DNA from 3 places in the Frankia sp. AgPm24 genome. Region 2 is predicted to be linked to each of the others. Evidence: riboswitches for the same ligand, from Rfam matches in the RefSeq annotation. Region 2 holds a riboswitch; each other region holds the start of a gene.
The links. A riboswitch is a leader RNA that binds a small molecule or an ion and turns the genes downstream of it on or off. The one in region 2 is predicted to bind cyclic di-AMP.
Positions count from the first base shown of each region.

Region 1 (2,257 bases), on a different contig from region 2:
CCCGCCCGGCGAGCGACCACCCCCATGCCCGACCGCGGTGATCTGATCGTCGAGCTGGTCGGCCGCCTGGAGGTCCTCGACGGCCTGTTGAGCCGGTTGGAGGAAGCCGAGCGTCAGGCCAAGGACGCCAGCGAGTTCCTCGCCCGCACGCGCGACTGGCAGGAGGAGACGGTCCGCACCATCCAGGAGGAGCGGGCCCGGATGCGTCAGCGCCAACGCGCCCTGGACGCGCTCGCCGACCGCGCCCGCGCCGCCGTCGCCTCCCTCGCCCACCAGCGTTCGTTGCCCGGCGAGGTCCAGCTGCTCGCCCTCGAACTCCAGATGCTCGACACCGCCGGCTTCCTCTCCCGCCGCGGCCGGACCCCCCGTTGACACCCCCTCGGATCTGCCTGATGGGCATGAACCACGGCCGGGGCGGCCCGCCGCGCGGCCCCGACTCCGCGGTTACCGGGTGCGACCGAGGCTGTGTCCACCTGTGGGTGTCCAATCGGGGCGACCCGGCTGCGGTCACCCGGTTCCACGACGTCACGGCATCGATCCGGGGGTTGGCGACCACCTCCCATCCAGGCGTTTTCGCGTGCTGGGACGGCCTGATCGGCTCGGCCGGGCGGCACTTGCGGTGACCCGGACACGGGCACTTCAGTGCACACTGCCTGTAGTTGGGAGGAGCTAGTGTTTACCCGCACCATCCGAGTGGACTAGTCTCACGCCGACGAAACGACAACACCGGGCCGAACGCCGAATCCTGCCCCCGGCCCCGGTGTCCCCTCCGAGTCGTCATCTGGGGCAGGAGCGGGGGACCCATCCTCCACACCGGCCAGCACCGAGCCACGGTGCCGGCCTAGGGGTGAAGTCCGCAGCGTGAAGGTCACGCCGCGGGCCGGGCAGCCCAGCCCGAACCCGACAGCTCACTTCGCAGGCGTACGGGAAGGAATACATCGTTGTCCGCACAAAGCGTGCAGCTCGACGAAGATTCACGCGTCGCGGGTCGCGGCCGTCACCGTGCCCCGTCCCCCACGCCGGTCACCCGTAGTCGGGGCCGGGCGCGTGCCTTCGCCGCGATGACCACCGGGACCGTCGCGGTCTCCGGAGTGGCCCTGGCTGGCTGTGCCACCGACGTCCACGCCGACCAGGCGCGCGACGAGTCGACGAACACCGCCCCGGTCACCCTCGCCGCGCAGATCGGCTCGCGAGCCGCCCTCGGCGGCAGCATCGCCGCCGCGGCGATCAGCTCCGACGGTTCCGTCGGCACCACCCTGACCACCACGACCGTCGACGCACCGCCCCTGGCGGGCAAGGTGCAGGTCGGCCTGCGGGTCACCAACCCGAACGTGACGGTCACCCCGAACGAGCCCGTGGACATCGGCTTCTCGCTGTTCAACGAGGCCACCCACGAGCCGCTGGCGAACCAGCTCGTCAAGGTGCAGGTCAAGCTGCCCACCGGCTGGGCGACCTTCAAGCACCTGTACACCAACGACCAGGGCTACACGTCGTACACGGCCCGGGTGCTCACCACGACGAACGTCACCGCGATCTTCGACGGGACGGACGCCCTCCAGTCGGCGCACTCGTCGAACGACGCCACCCTGCAGGTCGCGCAGCCCGCCCCGGCGGCGGCCTCGCGTGCCCGCGGCGCGATCATCGACAACGTCTCCGTCGACGTGGACGTCCCGCTCCCGGCGAACTCCATCGGTGAGAAGGCCGTCTACCTGGCCTCTCTGCAGGCCGGCAAGCCCTACGTCTACGGTGCCGACGGCCCGAGCTCGTTCGACTGCTCCGGGCTCGTCCAGTACGTCTACCGGCAGCTGGGCAAGACCCTGCCGCGCACGACGGACGCCCAGTTCGCCGCCACCACCCGGATCTCCATGTACAACAAGCAGCCCGGAGATCTGATCTTCCTGGGTACGCCCGGCAACATCTACCACGTCGGCATCTACGCCGGCAACGGCAAGATGTGGGTCGCCCCGCACACCGGCGACGTCGTGAAGCTCCAGTCGATCTACACCACGTCGTACTACGTGGGCCGGATCTGACGACACCTTCGCCACCGCTTCGTCCGAGCCGGGCCCAGCGGCCACCCTCCCGCACGTTCCGAGGGTAGCCAGCAGCCCTTCCTGGACCTCGCGGCGCCTGCCGTGGACACGACCTGACCTGGACGTCTGACGCCGCCCGCGGCCACCCCCCTCCGGCCGCGGTCAGCTAGCAGCCGTACACGTCCACGCGTCGGCACGTTTCGTACTTCTTGGACAGGTTCGGC
Region 1 covers NZ_JALKFW010000191.1:244-2,500, reverse strand. Annotated here, with positions in the region: gene MXD61_RS15135 (hypothetical protein) at 1-372, shown strand, start outside; cyclic di-AMP (ydaO/yuaA leader) riboswitch at 766-936, shown strand; gene MXD61_RS15130 (C40 family peptidase) at 1,062-2,033, shown strand.
Region 1: another riboswitch for cyclic di-AMP. It lies ahead of MXD61_RS15130 (C40 family peptidase); the one in region 2 lies ahead of MXD61_RS02595 (transglycosylase family protein).

Region 2 (2,257 bases):
CGCAGCACGTCCAGCCCCCGGTGGTAGCCGGTGCGGGCGTAGGCGTAGGCCTCGACCGTGCGACCCGCGGCGAAGGCCTGTTCGGCGAGAACCGCCCAGGCGGCGCTCAGCTCCGGCGTGGCCGCCGCGACGGCGCTGGGATCCTCACCGGCGGCCAGCGCAGCGGTGGCGGCCGCGTCCGAGGGCAACCGCGTGGGGGGCGGGCCGGACAGCAGGTTGTGACCGGCCGCGGTGCCGCCATGGCCGCTGTGGCTGCCGTGGCCCGAATCCGACGAGGTCATCATGACCTCATCCTGCCGCACCCGGTCGTGCGGTGCCGCACCGGGTCAGGAGCGGACGGTGACGTTCCACAGGTTCTCGCCGACCACACCGGCCTGCCCGTCGCTGGTCCGGGTCAGGTAGCCGTACAGCGCGGCGATGCCCTGCGACTGCGGGCCGAACTTGCCGTCGACGGTGAGCACGAAGCCCTTGTTGCGCATCGCGGCCTGCCAGACGAACGCATCGGGCCGGACATCCCCGCCGTAGCTGGCGTTCAGGACGGTGCCGCTGAACGAGCCGTCGCCCATCTCCTGCCGGGCCCGGTCGAGGGTCATCGGCGGTTCGGCCGGGGTGAGGGCCTGCTCGATGACGTCACCGGAGCCGGAGCCGACGCTCGCCGGGCCGTTGTTGACCAGCCCCATCTTGCGGGAGCAGGACGGCCACGGCTGCCAGCCACGGGAGTTGTACAGCTTGGCGGCGGCCTCGTCCTGGGTGGCCGGGGATGCCTGGTACGGGCGGCCGGAGTAGCCCAGGCCGTGCCAGGTCTGATCATCGAACTGGTAGGCGCCGGTGAAGCCGTTGCCCGTGTTGATCGCGTAGTTGCCGCCGGACTCGCATTGGCGGAGCTTGGCGAAGTCGTCAGCGGTGGCGGCCCCGGCCGGACTGGCGCCGACCGCGGTGACCGCGAGGCCGCTGCCCACCAGGGCGGTGACCGCGCCGGTCGTACGCAGGATACGGGTCGCAGCCGAGGGGGCCTGCGCTGCCCGGTGCTTACCTCCACGCCGTGCTGACGGCATGTCAGTCCAATCCCGTGTCGCCTGCGGGGTGAGCTGTCGGGTTCGGACTGGGATGGCCCGGCCGGCGTGAGCCGACTTAACCCCAAGGACGTCCGGAGACGCCCGGGAGTGGTTCCCCCACTCCTGCCCATGTCGGTGCGCTCGGCCAGCCGCCTGGACAGTGGGCAGGACTCGGCGTCCGTCCCGACGGCATCGCCTGATGGCGAGTGAGCGGCACTCTAGCGATACCGGTCCAGGCCGTGCAAACCGGGGTGGTTCGTGGCAACCGGGCGACCCACGCACAGGGCGTGGCCCGGACGGGCCGCCCGATCGTGGAACACCGGTGCACCTCAGGGGTCGCCCCCGTGTACCCGAAGGGTTGGCCGGGTAGTACCTCGGTGCTGGGGGTGCCCCGGTGGGGGGTGGTGCGCCCGACCGGCCCCGTTGACTCCCGCGCGCCGGAGATCGTCCGGGCTGTGCGGGGGGACCGGTCGGGTCGTGGCGTCACGCTGCCCGGCCTGTGCGGCCGGGGTGGGACGGCTGGCGCCGCCCGGGGCTTGTGTCCCCATGACCCGGGCGGGTCGGACCAGATGCGGATGGTGCCGGATGGCGGCGTCGCAACCGGTCCAAGGACGCGTTGTGGGTGGCGTCCGGCTCAGTGCGGTGCGGCGGGTGGCTCAGCCGAAGGTGGCGTGCCATGTCGCCGGTCCGACGACACCGTCGGCGGCGAGACCCCTGGCGGACTGCAGCGCGCGGGCGGCAGCGGCGGAGCGTGGGCCGAAATGACCATCTGGGACGAGCGGGTAACCGATCTGGCTCATCCGCGCCTGCCAGGCTCGTACGTCGGCGCGGTTCTGCCCGGCCAGCGCGGTCGAGAGGGTACGGGTGTACGAGGGCGTCGAGAGTGCCGCGGGGGCGACGGTCAGCGCGCCGCGCTGCGCGGTGCGGGACGCCTGCACCGCCGCGCCGGACGAGGAGCCGCCGGCGAGCTGCGCCGTGCCCATGCCACGGCCGCAGACCGGCCACTGCCCGAAGCCGGAACGCTGGGCCAGACGCAGCGCGGCCTCGTCCTGGACCGCGGGTGCGGCCTGGTGCGGCAGGCCGGTGTAGCCGAGGCTGCGCCAGGTGCTGGCCGAGAACTGGTACGCCCCGAAGTAGCTGTTGCCGGTGTTCGTCGTGTAGTTACCGCCGGACTCGCACTGCCGCAGTCCTTCCCATGTGGT
Region 2 covers NZ_JALKFW010000004.1:100,411-102,667, forward strand. Annotated here, with positions in the region: gene MXD61_RS02590 (DUF3151 domain-containing protein) at 1-281, opposite strand, end outside; gene MXD61_RS02595 (transglycosylase family protein) at 327-1,055, opposite strand; cyclic di-AMP (ydaO/yuaA leader) riboswitch at 1,058-1,203, opposite strand; gene MXD61_RS02600 (transglycosylase family protein) at 1,712-2,257, opposite strand, start outside.

Region 3 (2,257 bases), on a different contig from region 2:
CGGTGCGGGCGGATCGGCGCGTTCCGGCTCCACCGCGGCTGGCCTGGTGGTCGCGTTGGACGGGGTGACAGACCCGCGCAACCTCGGTGCGGTCGTGCGCTCGGCGGCGGCCTTCGGCGCGGACGGTGTCCTGCTGCCCGAGCGGCGCGCCGCCGGGATGACCGCGTCCGCCTGGAAGACGTCGGCCGGGGCCGCGGCGCGGCTGCCCGTCGCCCGAGCCACCAACCTGACCCGCACCCTGACCGCCTACGCCGAGGCGGGCCTGTTCCTGGTGGGGCTGGCCGCCGACGCCGCGCTGAGCCTGGACGAGCTCGCCATGGCCACCGATCCGCTGGTCCTGGTGGTCGGCTCCGAGGGCCGGGGCCTGTCCCGGCTGGTGGAGCAGCGCTGCGATGTGACGGTGCGGATCCCGATGGTCGGCGCGGTCGAGTCGCTGAACGCCGGTGTCGCGGCCGCGGTGGCCCTCGCGGAGATCGCCCGCCGCCGACGCGGCGCCTGAGCCCCGCACCGCGCACGGATCAGGCCCCGCCCCCGAGAGGAGGGGCGGGGCCTGATGTGCCGCGCGCTGGGTCGCGTCGCCTCGCGCCGGTCGGCTCACGATCTGTCGAGCACGATCCGATCGATCATGTGCGGATCAGAACCGGCCGAGAGCGGATGTCGGCGCGGTGTCGGGGCCTCAGATCCGGTGACCCCAGCAGGGCTTCGAGGCGTACCACGGGCTGGTGCCGGCCTGCGCGTAGAGCTTGCGGGCCATCTGCCACTGCTCGCCGACACTGGCGTGCTGCGGCAGGCCCCGGCCACCGAGACCGTGCCAGGTGCTGGGCAGGAACTGGAACAGGCCGCCCGCGCCGATGGAGTTGACCACGTGGGGATTGCCACCGGACTCGCAGGGAATGACGGCGCGCAGGAAATGATCCGCGTTCGGGGCGGCGCTGGCCGGCTGGGAGAGCGCCAGCCCACCGCCCACGGAGGCGGTAAGAGTGGCGGCGAGAACGGCGGCACGAGTGCCAAGCTTGATCCGGTTGAGGCCCCGACCGAGCGTACGAGCGTTGGACATAGATTGTCCTTCCCCACGCCTGCGAGGTGAGCTGTCGGGTTCGGGCTGGGAATGCCCGGCCACCAGTGGCGGCTTCACCCCAAGGACGTCTGCCTTCGACGCCCGGAAGTGGTTCCCCCGTTCCTGCCACAGGTTTGGTTCCTACCGGGCGGGGGCAGGATTCGGCGTGCCACCCGGCGTCTGCCGTCAGTCGACGACATGGCTACGAACATAGCTGGGCGTGACCGGGGTAAATCAAGGGTCCGTGAAGATGGCCACAATACCTTCCGGATTATCGCTTCGATCTTTTCCGCCGATTATCGCGCGGGCGCATGCGCTCGATTCTAGTCGGCTCTGCCGGGGCATTGGAACACCGATTTTGAATTTGTTCCGCCACGCTGGCGAAAGAATAACACGGTCTGCCCGGTGCCCGGTCTCCCTGCGTGCCGTGAACTGCTTTCCGTGACACCCTGGTGGCATTCGGGGTCGCCCGTTCGTGAAGGCGCTCGCGTGCCCGGAATAATTTCCGTATCGGGTGGGGCTTCATGAACTGTACGTTGTTTACGGGTACGTCCGCCATAGTGGGCGGTATCGCTTTTTTCGGACTTGGGCGTGCGGCCACGGCCGGTGTCCGTTCGGCCGACCGCCGGCCGGCCCGACCGGCCCGACGGTCACGTGTAGTGGTGGATCAGGGGGTGTAGGTCCAGGCCGAGCCGGTGCCGCGGTACTGCTCCACGGGGATCGGGGTGCTGCCGGGCCGCATCCGTTCGGTGTAGAGCCGGCCGACCAGATGGTCGATCTCGTGGCCGACCAGGCGGGCGAGGCCCTGCCGGTAGACGGTGATGCGCCGGCGTCCGGAGATGTCGGTGTGCTCCACGTGCAGCTCCAGGGGCCGGGGGACGAGCCCGCGGACGTCGAAGAAGCTCAGACAGCCCTCGTACTGCTCGTCGGTCTGCGGCGAGGACTCGATGACCCGCGGATTGAGCAGGGTGAGGATGTCCGCGTCGGCGGAGCGCACGATCGCGGCGGCCCGGTTGATGCCGATCTGTGGTGCGGCGATCCCCATGCCCTTACCGAAGGTGTGCAGGGCGGAGACCCGCTCCATCGCCGAGGACAGCTCGGCGACCACGCGCCGGGCGTCCTCGGCCTCGGCCGGCAGATCAAAGGAACGGGCCGGCTGCGCCAGCGCCGGATCATCGACCTGGACGATGCCCGCCGCCG
Region 3 covers NZ_JALKFW010000005.1:172,514-174,770, reverse strand. Annotated here, with positions in the region: gene rlmB (23S rRNA (guanosine(2251)-2'-O)-methyltransferase RlmB) at 1-499, shown strand, start outside; gene MXD61_RS03955 (transglycosylase family protein) at 677-1,057, opposite strand; cyclic di-AMP (ydaO/yuaA leader) riboswitch at 1,060-1,234, opposite strand; gene MXD61_RS03950 (peptide deformylase) at 1,725-2,257, opposite strand, start outside.
Region 3: another riboswitch for cyclic di-AMP. It lies ahead of MXD61_RS03955 (transglycosylase family protein); the one in region 2 lies ahead of MXD61_RS02595 (transglycosylase family protein).